2 linked regions of the Anaerobacillus alkaliphilus genome follow. The main gene of each other region encodes a partner of the protein of the gene in region 2 in a complex. Links are inferred from orthologs where the notes say so. Each region holds a gene or a part of one and is shown on either strand. Other genes may lie near its edges.

Region 1 (7,166 bases), on a different replicon or contig from region 2:
GTCCCGAACCGCAATCCAGGTCTCCTCCATCACACATACCATGAGCAAAAAATTGAGACATATTAAACTGCTCCTTTATTTTAGTATGTAATAGATGCCGCACCTTCGGATAGGAACTCCACTACTTTTGCACCACCAACGATGGTTGCTCCTTCAATCAAGTTGTCCTCACTTAGTTCACGCTTCTTATGACATGGGCTGCATACCCAAATTAGTCCACCTGCTTCAACAAACTGGTCCATCAAACCTTTTAATGGAGCAAAACCACCTTCATGGATATCGTCGGCATAACCTTTATCAGATAAGTAAGCGCCATCAATATTTAAAAATACAACTACTTCCTTCCCCGAGGCTACTGCTGCGTTAGCGACGACAAATGCTACTGTTGCTCTGTCTGTATCATTTTTCCCGTTTGTTAAACTTACTAGAAATTTGTTTGTCATGTTAATCTCTCTCCTTTTGAATATAAAAATGTGTTTGGATTACGCCTTTTGCTTCAGTGTGAAGCAATGTGTGTCCTTGCATGCGGCACCAGGCCGGAACATCTTCCACTGCCCCTAAGTCGTAGGAAATCACTTCCATGATTTCTCCTTTATGTAGGCCCTTCATCTTCAAAAAGATGTTCATAATAAGCTCTCCACAACTAGCTGGCCCTGCATCATAAACATAGTCTACCTTTACCTGTTGCTGAATTTTTCTCACCCCTCATAAAGAAGCTAAACTATTATTATTCCAATTTATTACTATTTATAACTTAATTTAATTATACCTATAATATTAAGTTATAAAAAGAGTGGAGTAAATAACTATAATAATAAGACACAAAATTGACACTAGTTTACTTGGGAGGGGACAAGGAACTTTACCCTATCCTAAAAACAGTAATATAAGTAAGAAATGATTTGGACTTTTCCCAGAAAATCGAGGGTGAAATTACAACAATTTAAGGCGAAGAGAAAACTTGTCTCTTCGCCTTTGTAAAGATATCTTTTAAAAAATATAGATTGGTTGATAATAGTTTTCTATATAATAACATTTGTAAACATTGGATAATTTATTACTGAGTAACTTAATTTCATTTAACCCTTTAGAAGGAGTGGGAGTATGACCTGGACTATCACTAGAAATGATTTAACAAACATTGAATTATTGAATATAGAAAGTTTATTTTCAATTGGAAATGGATACTTAGGTGTAAGAGGAAATTTTGAGGAGGGCTACGGAGATGACATGAGCTCTGTTCGGGGTACATATATTAATGCGTTTCATGATGTGACAAAAATTACATACGGGGAAAAATTATATGCATTCCCTGAGACTCAACAAAAGCTTTTAAATATTATTGACTCCCAAACTATTTATATTTATTTAGGTGAAGGTGATGACCGAGAACTCTTTTCTTTATTTGACGGAGAGATTTTATCTTATGAACGCATGCTTCATCTAGATAGAGGGTTTACCGAAAGAAAAGTACATTTTCTTACACCAAAAGGAAAAGAAATTAAACTTCTTTTTAGAAGATTTGTTTCCTTTGCTATTAAAGAATTATTTGTTATTGATATTCAAATTGAACCGGTTAACTTTACAGGAAAGGTTGAGCTGGGTTCTATTATTAATGGCGATGTAGCAAATTATACGAATCCTAAAGATCCTAGAGTATCTGCTGGACATGCAAAGCGACTTACTGTTGAACAGGTTAAACAAAAAGATATCTATAGCTATATTGAAGTAAAAACCATGGAGTCTAATTTAAGTTCATCTTGCCTTACTTCTCACCATTTAAATACAGACTACAAGGAAAAGATACATACTAGAGAAAAGTCTATAGAAGTAGTATATACCTTTGATTTATGCAAGCCTGTACAATTAACGAAATATAACGTGTACACTGATACTCTTCGGCATGAAAATGATCTTTTTCAAGCCGGACTGAAAATTCATAATGGGATAATTGAAGAAAATGTAATTTCCTTAATGGAACAACAAAAACAGTATCTAGATAATTTTTGGAGTACAGCTGATGTTCAAATTCATGGAGATGACCATGTTCAAGAAGGAATTCGCTTTAACCTTTATCATCTTTTACAGTCAGCTGGTAGGGATCAAAAGAGTAATATAGCTGCAAAAGGTTTGTCTGGTGAAGGATATGAAGGACATTATTTTTGGGATACTGAAATCTACCTAAATCCTGTATTTATTATGACCCATCCTGAGATTGCAAAAAATTTATTACTATATCGTTATTACATATTAGACGGGGCAAGAGCTCGTGCTAGAGAGATGGGACATTCAAAAGGAGCGCTTTTCCCGTGGAGAACAATAGCAGGCACAGAGTGCTCTCCGTTCTTTCCAGCAGGTACGGCACAATATCATATAAGTGCTGACATTGCTTACAGTTTTATTCAATATTATCTAGCCACAAATGATTTCGATTTTCTAAAAAAATACGGTGCAGAATTATTAATTGAAACCGCTCGTTTGTGGATCGATACAGGACACTATGATCAAGGAGCTTTCAAAATTGATGAGGTTACAGGACCTGATGAGTATACTTGCCTTGTTAATAATAACTACTATACAAACGTTATGGCAAAGCATAATCTTAGTTGGGCTTTTAAGGCCTATGATTTATTAAGTAAGCAGAGTCAAGATACCTTCCATGAACTTAAACAACGTTTACAAGTTACAAATGAAGAGGTTTTAGAATGGAAGAAGATTGCTGATGATATGTATCTCCCCTATGATGAAAAACTTGGAATTAATCCCCAGGACGATACATTTTTACATAAAGCAATCTGGGATTTTGAAAATACACCTAGGGAAAAGTACCCTCTGTTGTTACACTACCACCCTCTAACTCTTTATCGTTATCAAGTTTGTAAACAAGCTGATACTGTCCTTGCTCATTTCTTGTTAGAGGATGAGCAACATTTTGACACGATTCAAAGATCGTACGATTATTATGAGAAGGTTACAACGCATGACTCATCCCTTTCTTACGCAGTATTTAGTATTATGGCAGCAAAGATTGGTTACGCAGATAAAGCCTATAGGTATTTTATTGAAACAGCTCGTCTTGACCTAGACAATACACATGGTAATACGAAAGACGGACTTCATATGGCAAATATGGGAGGAACCTGGATGGCAATCGTATTTGGATTTGCTGGTTTGCGTCTAAAAGAAGAAGGCATTTCTCTTGCTCCGTCGCTTCCTGTAAATTGGTCAGGATACGAGTTCAATATAAAATACATTGAACAGGTTATACATATAAAAATTCACGTGGACCAAATCACCCTTACTCTTAACAAAGGAGACCATGTTGCTGTAAGAGTTTATGACCAAATAGTAAAGTTAAGCCCAAATCAATCATTTCATGTACCACTTCTTACCTAAGGACGGAAAGTCGATTTACATGAGATTTTTAAAAAGAGGTAAAAATCGGGACTTTTAACAAGAAAAAGGAAGGACTCTGTACATTGACGGATGTAGAAGAACAAGCCTCTTGAGTGAAGAATGTCTTCTAGATTGCCAATGAACAGTGTTTATTATGTTTTTACAGGAGGTGATTTTTATGAGGAATATTCTCTTAGTGTTCTCATTATCCTTAGAAACCATTTGGGGTTCAGAAAAGTGTCTCACTCGAACAAATCATGGACCGACTTGGCCATATGGATGACCAAATAACGAAAAATGTCTATCTACATGTTACCCAAGAAATGAAAAAAGAAGCCTCTCAAAAGTTCAATGAACTTATGAGAAGCTTCCTATTTTTTGTTAGCAAAATGTTAGCACTTTACCAACGGATCCTTGTATACCAAGGGTTTAAGGGGCAGATTACATCATGCCGCCCATACCGCCCATGCCAGCCATGTCAGGCATTCCGCCGCCAGCGTTTTCTTCTGGCTTATCAGCGATTACTGCTTCAGTTGTTAAGAACATAGCTGAAACAGATGCTGCGTTTTGAAGTGCAGAACGAGTTACTTTAGTTGGGTCAACGATACCAGCTTCGATCATGTTTACCCATTGACCAGTAGCTGCGTTGAAACCAATACCTGCTTCTTCGTTCTTTAAGCGCTCAACGATTACTGAACCTTCAAGACCAGCGTTGTGAGCGATTTGACGAACTGGCTCTTCAAGAGCACGTAATACTAGGTTTACACCTGTTTGCTCGTCGCCTTCAGCTTCGATGCTTCTTACTGCTGCGATAACATTAACTAGTGCTGTACCACCACCAGCTACGATACCTTCTTCAACAGCTGCACGAGTTGAGTTAAGAGCATCTTCAATGCGAAGCTTCTTCTCTTTTAACTCAGTTTCAGTTGCAGCACCGACTTTAACTACTGCTACTCCACCAGCTAATTTAGCAAGACGCTCTTGAAGTTTTTCTTTATCAAACTCAGAAGTTGTTTCTTCTAATTGAGCACGAATTTGGTTAACGCGAGCTGCGATCTTATCAGACGCACCAGCACCTTCAACGATTGTTGTATGTTCTTTCGTAACAACAATTTTAGAAGCGCGACCTAATTGTGTAATATTTGTAGATTTAAGGTCAAGACCTAAATCTTCAGTGATTACTTCACCACCAGTTAATGTAGCGATGTCTTCAAGCATAGCTTTACGACGGTCACCGAAGCCAGGAGCCTTAACAGCAACAGCTGTGAATGTTCCGCGAAGTTTGTTAACAACTAGAGTTGCTAATGCTTCACCTTCAACATCTTCAGCAATTAATAGGATTGGCTTACCTTGTTGAACAACTTGCTCAAGTACTGGTAAGATTTCTTGAATGCTAGCAATTTTCTTATCTGTGATAAGAACGTATGGGTTGTCAAGAACTGCTTCCATTTTATCTGAATCAGTTACCATGTATGGAGAAGCATATCCACGATCGAATTGCATACCTTCTACAACTTCTAATTCAGTTGTAAAACCTTTTGACTCTTCAATAGTGATAACGCCGTCGTTACCAACGCGCTCCATTGCTTCAGCAATTAATTGTCCTACTTCTTCGTCAGCAGCAGAAATTGCAGCAACTTGTGCAATTGAAGCTTTGCTCTCGATTGGTTTAGAGATTGCTTGAAGCTCTTGTACTGCACGAGCCGTAGCTTTCTCGATACCTTTACGAAGAACCATTGGGTTTGCTCCACTAGTTACGTTCTTTAATCCTTCACGGATCATTGCTTGCGCTAATACAGTCGCAGTAGTTGTACCGTCACCAGCAATATCATTCGTTTTGCTTGCAACTTCAGCAACTAATTTTGCTCCCATGTTTTCAAAAGCATCTTCTAATTCGATTTCTTTTGCAATTGTTACACCATCATTTGTAATAAGTGGTGAACCATATTTCTTTTCTAATACAACATTACGCCCCTTAGGTCCTAATGTAACTTTTACAGCATTCGCTAAAGCGTCTACACCACGTAGCATCGAGCGACGTGCGTCTTCGCTAAATTTAATTTCTTTTGCCATTTTCTACTCTACCTCCTAGTTTTCTATGTAGTAGGAACTCACCCTACCTATGTTTAAAAACTAATCTTGAATAGCTATTATGTTTTTTAAAAAATAATCGTTTGATTAGCCTAAGATCGCTAATACGTCGTTTTCACGAAGGATTAAGTATTCTTTACCATCAAGCTTAACTTCAGTGCCTGCGTACTTAGAGAAGATTACTTTATCTCCTTCTTTTACTTCTAACGCAACTCGCTCGCCGCTCTCAAGAACACGTCCTGAACCTACAGCAACAACACGACCCTCTTGTGGCTTTTCTTTCGCTGTATCAGGAAGTACAATCCCGCTAGCAGTTTTTTCTTCAGTTTCTACTTGTTCGATCACAATGCGATCACCTAATGGTCTTAACAAGGAAAACAACCTCCCTCATCGAAATGATTTTTATTATTAGCACTCATTTGCTTTGAGTGCTAACACAATTCTTATAATAATCATTTCAATTCTATTTTGCAAGTATTTTTAGTATTTTTTTTAGAAAAACTTGGGTTTATTATCAAAAAGAATTTCGACTAAAAGTACCACGAAAAACCTACATTTTTCGTACAAGTTTACTCATCCATTTAGAAAATAAACTAGTTTTGTTTATACTATTATAGTTATAGTACTAGAAAAATTATCCTTCATTACTTTTGACTTATTGTAGTATATTTATACAGAGCGAATTTAATATTTGTAAGGGGTTCAAAACCATAGTGAATAGATTTCTATGCTACAATGTACTATGTAGAATGTAGTTCATGTATTTAACTTTCTAAATTCTTCAGTTTAAAGGAGTTTTTGTTTTGACAAAAAGATATTGGTTAGTGCTTCTAACTTACATTTTAATGCAGATATCAGCTTTTATTGGAGTACCAATATTAATGATACTGGGCTTTGAGAGAGAACAAATTCCTGGGGTATGGACGTTATTTAGTTTTTCTGTAGGATTTATCATTATTTTACTGTTATTAAGACAAGATATGAGTAACCGACATTTGAGTACAGAACGTAGTTCGAAGAGTGACGCCATCGTTTGGTCAATCGCCGGTATCTTTATGGCGTTTATGGCACAATACATAGCGGTTCTTATTGAAATGTCGGTGTTCGGGATTGAACCTGGCTCGGAAAATACAGAAATGATTGTTGAGTTAGCCAAGGCAACACCAGCCCTTATCTTAGTAGTTGCTGTGATTGGACCAATCTTAGAAGAAATTATTTTTAGGATGATTATCTTCGGTAGTCTATACAAACGTTTTAACTTCTGGATTGCTGCCATTATAAGTTCTGTTATTTTCGCTGCTGTTCATATGGACTTTGAGCACCTTCTCGTTTATACGTTTATGGGCATCGTTTTTGCCTTTTTATATGTAAAAACAAAACGAATTATCGTGCCTATAATGGCACACGTTGCTCTAAATAGCTTCGTTATGCTCGTTCAGGTTGTTTTTGGTGAACGTTTAATGGAGTTACAAAGAAAGTTAGACGAAATGCAAGGGTTTATTGGAGGACTATTCTAGATGAAATCACCATTATTTTGGGGTATTGTGTATCTCTTTATGGCTATAAGCTTCGTTTATTTTGCAATTCAACAACGTGGTCGTACCGGTGAATGGGATTTGTTCACGATTGTGTTAATGGCCATTGCCGCTTATGACCTTCTAGTTGCAGTAAGATATTTC
Region 2 (7,102 bases):
TAGCCTAAACCTTGCTTTGATACTAAGAATTCTCCAACAATAACCCCTACCCATGAGAGACCTACATTAACCTTTAATGTAGAAATAATTGTCGGTACAGTCGCAGGTAAGATAACTGATTTAAAAGACTGTTGCTTTGTAGCACCAAATGTTTGGACAACCTTTAGGTAATTCTCATCGACTCCTTTAAAGGCATTGTAGACGACGAGTGTCGTGATTATTACTGAGATTAATGCTCCCATTGCAATAATAGATAAATAGCCTGGTCCAAGACCAACAATTAAAATTGGGCCTAGGGCAATCTTAGGCATGGAGTTTAGAACAACTAAATAGGGGTCTAGAACTCTTGATAAAAATGGTGACCACCATAGAGTTGCGGCAATAAGTGTTCCAATAACAGTTCCCAGTATAAACCCAGCAATCGTTTCAAAAAGGGTAACTGATGTATGGATGAGTAATGACCCATCCTGTACTTTTTCGAGAAATAAGTTCCATACCCTCGATGGCATGCTAAATAGAAGTGGATCAACCCAACGCATCCTAGCAGCAAGCTCCCAAGTAAAGAAAAATAATAAAAGGATTGTAAGTTGTGTAAACCTTATTTTAACCCCTTCTACCCGTTTTTTGTATTTATACTGTTCGTGTAGACTAGAGATGTTGTTCTTCAAGACTCTCCAACTCCTTCCATATTCGTTGAAAGAGCTTGTTATAATCCTGATGGTTTCTAGCTTGAAAAGGTGATAAGAGTCTTAATGTCTCGGGAACAACAAACGTATTGGATATTTTTCCTGGGCGTGATGATAACAGCACAATTCGATCTGACATGGCAATTGCTTCGCCAATATCATGGGTAACTAATATAGCTGTTTTTTCTTGTTCTTTAATTGTATATGAGACTAGATCTTCAAGCTTTAATTTTGTTTGATAGTCTAAGGCAGAAAATGGTTCATCTAATAATAAAAGTTTAGGTTCAGTGGCTAATATTCGAACTAGGGCAACACGTTGGCGCATTCCCCCGGATAACTGACTAGGATAATCATTTTTCTTATCTAAAAGCCCCATCTTTTCTAGTAATGATAACGCAAAATTTTTAGAGTTATCATTATATTTCTTCATTGTTTTTAAACCAATAGTAATGTTTTGTTCAATGGTTAACCAAGGGAATAAATAATCTTGCTGCAACATATATCCAGTTTTCGGTGATGGTCGCAAGATTTGCTGCCCCTCAATATTAATCTCTCCGTTCGTAGGTTGAAGCAAGCCTGCAATCAGAGACAATAACGTTGTTTTACCACAACCGCTTGGTCCGATTAAAGAGATGAATTCACCTGGTTCTACAGAGAGTGAAATATCTTTGAGGGCGGTTGTTGCAGCTTCTTGTGAAAAAAATGTTTTGTTAACATTTTTAATCCTGACAATCGACATTGCAAAAAACCTCCCCTTTCGACTGAGTGAAGAGGAGGCTAGTATAAAACGTATCAAATTTTACACTAACCACTCTTCTGAACTATGTTTACTTCGTTACTTTATCTGCAATATCAGTATTGACTAAGTCCTGATAATTAACGTGCATTGGCAATTCTCCAGCTTGATCCATAATGATATGAAGGTTTTCCCAGGCCTCTTCTTTAATTCTAGGAGAAGTGGCATAAGAACCCTGTGATTTATAATTTTCAACAACACTTTTTATGACTTCCATATCTGTATCACTAAAAAATGGTTGAATAGATTTTGCAATCTCTTCTGTTGAACTAGACTGAACCCATTGTTGAGCTTTATATAAGGCTCTTGTAAAGCGCTCAAGCACATCACCATTTTTTTCAATATAACTCTGTTTTGCCATAAAGCCTGTGTAAGGGACGGTTCCAGACTCAGCACCAAAGGAAGCAACGATGTGGCCTAATCCTTCAAGTTCAAATTGTGTTGCTGTTGGCTCAAACAACTGGACAAACTGACCAGTTCCAGATGCAAAAGCACTTGGGATATTTCCAAAATCGATATTTTGAATGAGATTTAAGTCGTTCTGAGGGTTAATTCCATGTTTTCTTAATACATGCTCACCAACCATCTGTGGCATACCGCCTTTTCTTTGACCAAGGAACGTACTTCCTCTCAACATATCCCAATCAAAATTTTCAATAGGTTCTCTAGATACTAGAAATGTGCCATCTGTTTGTGTTAAGGCTGCAAAGTTAATAGGGGGGTCATTTGCCCCTTGTGCATATACATAGATAGAGGTTTCAGCTCCAACTAGAGCCACATCTGCACCATTAGCCAAAAGGGTAGTCATAGTCGTGTCTCCACCCCATGTAGTAGTTAAGTCAATTTCGATGCCTTCTTCCTCAAAGAAGCCCTCCGAAATAGCTACATATTGTGGTGCGTAAAATATTGATCTTGTAACTTCAGCTACTCGAATGGTGTCTGTTTCTTTTGAGGACGAACAACCAACAAATAGTAGTGCAGCTAAAGACGTCATTAAACTTAAAAAAATCACCTTACTAAAACCTTTCATGTAAACTCCTCCTGATAAAACGAATAGATAATCTTGTGATGTGATAGTCTATGTTCATTCGCCTAGATGTGTGTGTAAGTTCCATAAAAAATTTGGGCTTCAGAGGAAGGTTCTAGATTTATAGAGAAATAAAAAAACGCTTAGAATTAATGAACTGCACCTCCAATTGTTAGTTGTGTCTAACAATGGGGGTGCAGTTCATAACTAAGCGTTTAAACTATAATTAGAATTTTGGCCCTGCATTACGAATGATATCAGAAACCTTATCAAACTTCATGAAGTTTTCTTGGAACTTCGACGCAAGTTCTTTAGCTTTATTATCATATGCTTCTTTATCTTCCCATGTTTCTTTTGGTTGAAGTACTTCATCTGGTACTCCAGGGCATCTTGTAGGAATGTGTAAGCCAAAAATTGAATCAACGACTGTTTCCACTGAATGAAGTTCTCCTAGTAAAGCTGCCTGAACCATCGCGCGAGTATAAGTTAAATTCATACGTTTGCCGACGCCATATTGGCCACCAGACCAGCCCGTGTTAACTAGAAAAACTTGAACATCATGTTGATTGATTTTTTCCCCTAGCATCTCTGCATATCGGTACGCAGGTAGTGGTAAGAATGGTGCTCCAAAACATGTTGAGAATGTTGCTTCTGGGCTTGTTACTCCACGCTCTGTTCCCGCTAATTTACTCGTATACCCAGACAGGAAGTGATACATTGCCTGTTCTTTCGTTAACTTGCTTATTGGAGGTAATACTCCAAATGCGTCTGCAGTTAAGAAAATAATCGTGTTCGGATGACCTGCAACACTTGGAATGACACAGTTTGGTATCAACTCAATTGGATAGGCAGCACGAGTATTTTCAGTTAGAGTTGTATCGTTGTAGTCTGGTGTTCGGTTTTCATCTAACATAACGTTCTCGAGTACAGAGCCAAAACGAATTGCATTAAAGATTTCAGGCTCTTTTTCCTCAGTAAGGTTAATACATTTTGCGTAGCAACCACCTTCAATATTGAAGACACCCGTGTGCGACCAGCCGTGCTCATCGTCTCCAATTAGGTGACGACTTGGATCAGCAGATAAAGTTGTTTTTCCAGTTCCAGAAAGCCCGAAGAATAAGGCAACATCACCTTCATCACCAACATTAGCTGAACAGTGCATAGATAGCACATTTCGCTCAGGTAATATATAATTCATAATTGAGAAGATTGATTTTTTAATTTCTCCTGCATATTCAGTACCTCCAATTAGGACAGTACGTTTTTCAAATGATACAATAATAAATGTCTCAGATTTCGTACCATCTAGATTTGGATCCGCTTTAAAACCAGGAGCTGAGATTACAGTAAATTCAGCTTCATGTGTAAGTAACTCTTCTGCATTTGGACGAATAAATAATTGACGAGCAAAAAGATTATGCCAAGCATACTCGTTCACTACTCGGATCGGAAGTCGATAACCAATATCAGCTCCAGCAAAATTTTTAGAAACAAAAACCTCATCTTTAGTTTCTAAGTATGCAAGGACCTTTTTATATAAGTTTTCAAAGACTTCTTTACTAATTGGTTGGTTTACAGACCCCCAATTAATTTTCTCTTTAATAGACGTTTCTTCAACGATATATTTATCCTGTGGTGAACGACCAGTATATTTACCAGTAGTTGCACGTAGGGCACCAGTAGATGTTAGAATTCCTTCTTTTCTTTCAAGAGCTCTTTCTACTAATTGAGAAACGGGTAAGTCATGGCTAATATTACTGCCTTTTAAAAGCTTATCTAGTTCTGTTTCATAGCTAAGTGTACTCATTCGCACCAAAACCCTTCCTACATAAAATTTTTTTATCATCTATTTTTCTAATATATGCAGTAAAATGTACTTTGTTATGGATTAGTATAACACATTAAAACGAATAGTCTATACTAATTGATGTTTTTCTCAGGACAATTTTTGTAGGTTATGATTTATAACAGTATATAGATAGCATTCAAAACTGTATGGTTTTTGGAGTTCTGTTGTTAGGGAAAATTCGACAAATTCAGGCAAATTTTCTAAAAACGGTTGACATTAAATAACCAGTGCGATATGATATGTCCCGAACGGATACTCTTATCCCGAGTCGGTGGAGGGACAGGCCCGAAGAAACCCGGCAACCAACACTTATAGTGTAAGCTTACAGTTTACATATCATATTAGTGAAAAGGTGCTAACCTGCAAGGCTACGGCTTTGATCGATAAGAGGGCGAAAGGCGGATAATCAAAACCTTTTCCTCTAGATTTGGAAAAGGTTTTTTTCATATGGGGCTATATAGAACGATTTTAGCCTAGTTCTTAGTGTAAACATTTTTTGAATGGTTAAGCTAAGTTTACTAACGAAATGATTTGTTCTTTCAAAAACTAAAATTCTGTTTGACTAATTAGTCAATAGGGAAAATGAGTACCGTATCAAAAGATAGCATATCCTATAGAGGATAAAGGAGGTACAATTTATTATGACAGAAAAGAAAACTCGTCGTTTATTCACATCAGAATCAGTTACCGAAGGTCATCCGGATAAAATTTGTGACCAAATCTCTGACTCAATTCTTGATGCTATTTTAGCTAGTGATCCTAATGCGCGTGTTGCATGTGAAACATCAGTAACAACAGGATTAGTACTTGTAGCTGGAGAAATCACAACGTCTACATATGTTGACATTCCAAAGATTGTCCGTGAAACAGTTCGTGAGATTGGCTACACTCGTGCGAAGTATGGTTTTGATTCTGAAACTTGTGCGGTGTTAACTTCTATTGATGAGCAATCACCTGATATTGCACAAGGTGTTGACCAAGCTCTTGAAGCTCGTGAAGGATTGATGTCCGATGCTGAGATCGATGCAATCGGTGCTGGTGACCAAGGTTTAATGTTTGGGTACGCAAATAATGAAACTCCAGAATTAATGCCATTACCTATTTCACTTGCTCACAAACTTGCTCGCCGTTTAACAGAGGTACGTAAAGAAGAAATTCTACCTTACTTACGTCCAGATGGAAAAACACAAGTAACAGTAGAGTATGATGAAAACAATCAACCAGTTCGTATTGATACAATTGTTATCTCTACTCAACATCACCCAGAGGTTGCATTAGAGCAAATTCAACGTAACTTAAAAGAGTATGTAATCAAGCCTGTTGTTCCAGCACACTTAATTGATGAAGAAACGAAATACTTTATTAATCCAACAGGTCGTTTCGTAATTGGGGGACCTCAAGGAGATGCTGGTTTAACTGGTCGTAAGATTATCGTTGATACGTATGGTGGTTATGCTCGTCACGGAGGCGGTGCATTCTCAGGTAAGGATCCTACAAAAGTTGACCGTTCTGCAGCTTATGCAGCTCGTTATGTTGCGAAAAACATTGTTGCAGCTGGCCTAGCTGACCGTTGTGAAGTTCAACTTGCCTATGCGATCGGTGTGGCTCAACCAGTTTCGATTTCGATTGACACATTTGGTACAGGGAAAGTGACTGAAGAGGTATTAGTTGAAGTTGTTCGTTCTAACTTTGACCTTCGTCCGGCTGGTATCATTAAAATGCTTGATCTTCGTCGTCCGATTTATAAGCAAACTGCGGCTTATGGTCACTTTGGACGTACTGATGTTGAACTTCCATGGGAGTTTACAGATAAAGCCGAAGCATTAAAAGCACAAGCTCTAAAATAAATATATGATTAAAGTGATCTTTTTCCTTTGGGAAAAGATCACTTTTTTTTGTTGAAAGCATTTTATGAATAATTTCTTATAATTGTCACAATTGGAATGTTAGATTTTGTCGTTACTGCGTAAGCGTTTACCGTTGCCGTTATAAAAAGAATTTTTTCTAAGGTTTTGTAAAAATGAATAATTATTCACAATTCTTTGTAGGATTTTGTCACAAGAAAAATATGAATTTTCACTATTTTTGGTATTAATATAGAGGTATTAGTTTTTTTGTAATAGAAATTTATTAATAGTGAAAATTTAGAAGATTTAGTAATTTAATATAGTAAAGTTAGGAAAGGAAGGGACTTGTGGGAACTACTCCAATCATAAGTGATCATGATCTATATTTATTTCATCAGGGAAACCTATTTCAAAGTTATACAGTTATGGGGGCACATCTCCTTAACGAAAAAGGGAAAAGTGGAGTTCGTTTCACGATGTGGGCACCAAATGCAGAAAATGTTAGTGTTGTAGGAAATTTCAATAGCTGGAATGGAACATTACATGAAATGAATCGAGTGAGTGAGAACGGTATCTGGTCACTATTTATTCCTGGATTAAAGGATGGAGATTTGTACAAGTATGAAATACATACTGAGAAAGGGGATATACTTCGAAAAGCAGATCCCTATGCTTTTTTCTCTGAAGTTAGACCAAATACTGCCTCTAAAGTGACATCCCTAAGCGGTTACAAATGGAATGATCAGAGTTGGTATAAACGCAAGCAACAACAAAATATATATGAGGAACCACTCTTAATCTACGAAGTACATCTAGGATCTTGGAAGCTACATGAAAATGGGGAATTCTATACATATCGCGAACTTGCCCATGAACTTGTGGATTACGTAAAGGAGT

Evidence for each region.
Region 1: the proteins of metK (region 2) and groL are in contact, whole or in part, in a cryo-EM structure (PDB 8P4O), measured with the Escherichia coli proteins. The link is inferred for Anaerobacillus alkaliphilus from one-to-one orthologs.

Annotation. Positions count from the first base shown.
Region 1 is NZ_QOUX01000033.1:22,184-29,349, reverse strand. The notes cover bases 3,154-6,078. They hold groL (chaperonin GroEL), read right to left. Parts: upstream 5,470-6,078; coding sequence 3,838-5,469; downstream 3,154-3,837. Other genes in these bases: groES (co-chaperone GroES), read right to left, coding at 5,575-5,859; DS745_RS10330 (glycoside hydrolase family 65 protein), read left to right, coding at 3,154-3,396. Outside these bases: DS745_RS10345 (sulfurtransferase TusA family protein), read right to left, coding at 1-61; DS745_RS10340 (DsrE family protein), read right to left, coding at 81-443; DS745_RS10335 (sulfurtransferase TusA family protein), read right to left, coding at 445-702; more of DS745_RS10330, read left to right, coding at 1,105-3,153; DS745_RS10315 (CPBP family intramembrane glutamic endopeptidase), read left to right, coding at 6,291-7,004; DS745_RS10310 (YdiK family protein), read left to right, coding at 7,005-7,166.
Region 2 is NZ_QOUX01000046.1:1,037,118-1,044,219, reverse strand. The notes cover bases 4,242-7,102. They hold metK (methionine adenosyltransferase), read left to right. Parts: upstream 4,242-4,999; coding sequence 5,000-6,205; downstream 6,206-7,102. Other genes in these bases: glgB (1,4-alpha-glucan branching protein GlgB), read left to right, coding at 6,553-7,102; pckA (phosphoenolpyruvate carboxykinase (ATP)), read right to left, coding at 4,242-4,316. Also shown: DS745_RS20255 (ABC transporter permease), read right to left, coding at 1-668; DS745_RS20250 (ABC transporter ATP-binding protein), read right to left, coding at 649-1,425; DS745_RS20245 (ABC transporter substrate-binding protein), read right to left, coding at 1,514-2,512; more of pckA, read right to left, coding at 2,736-4,241. UniProt on the Escherichia coli protein: Catalyzes the formation of S-adenosylmethionine (AdoMet) from methionine and ATP.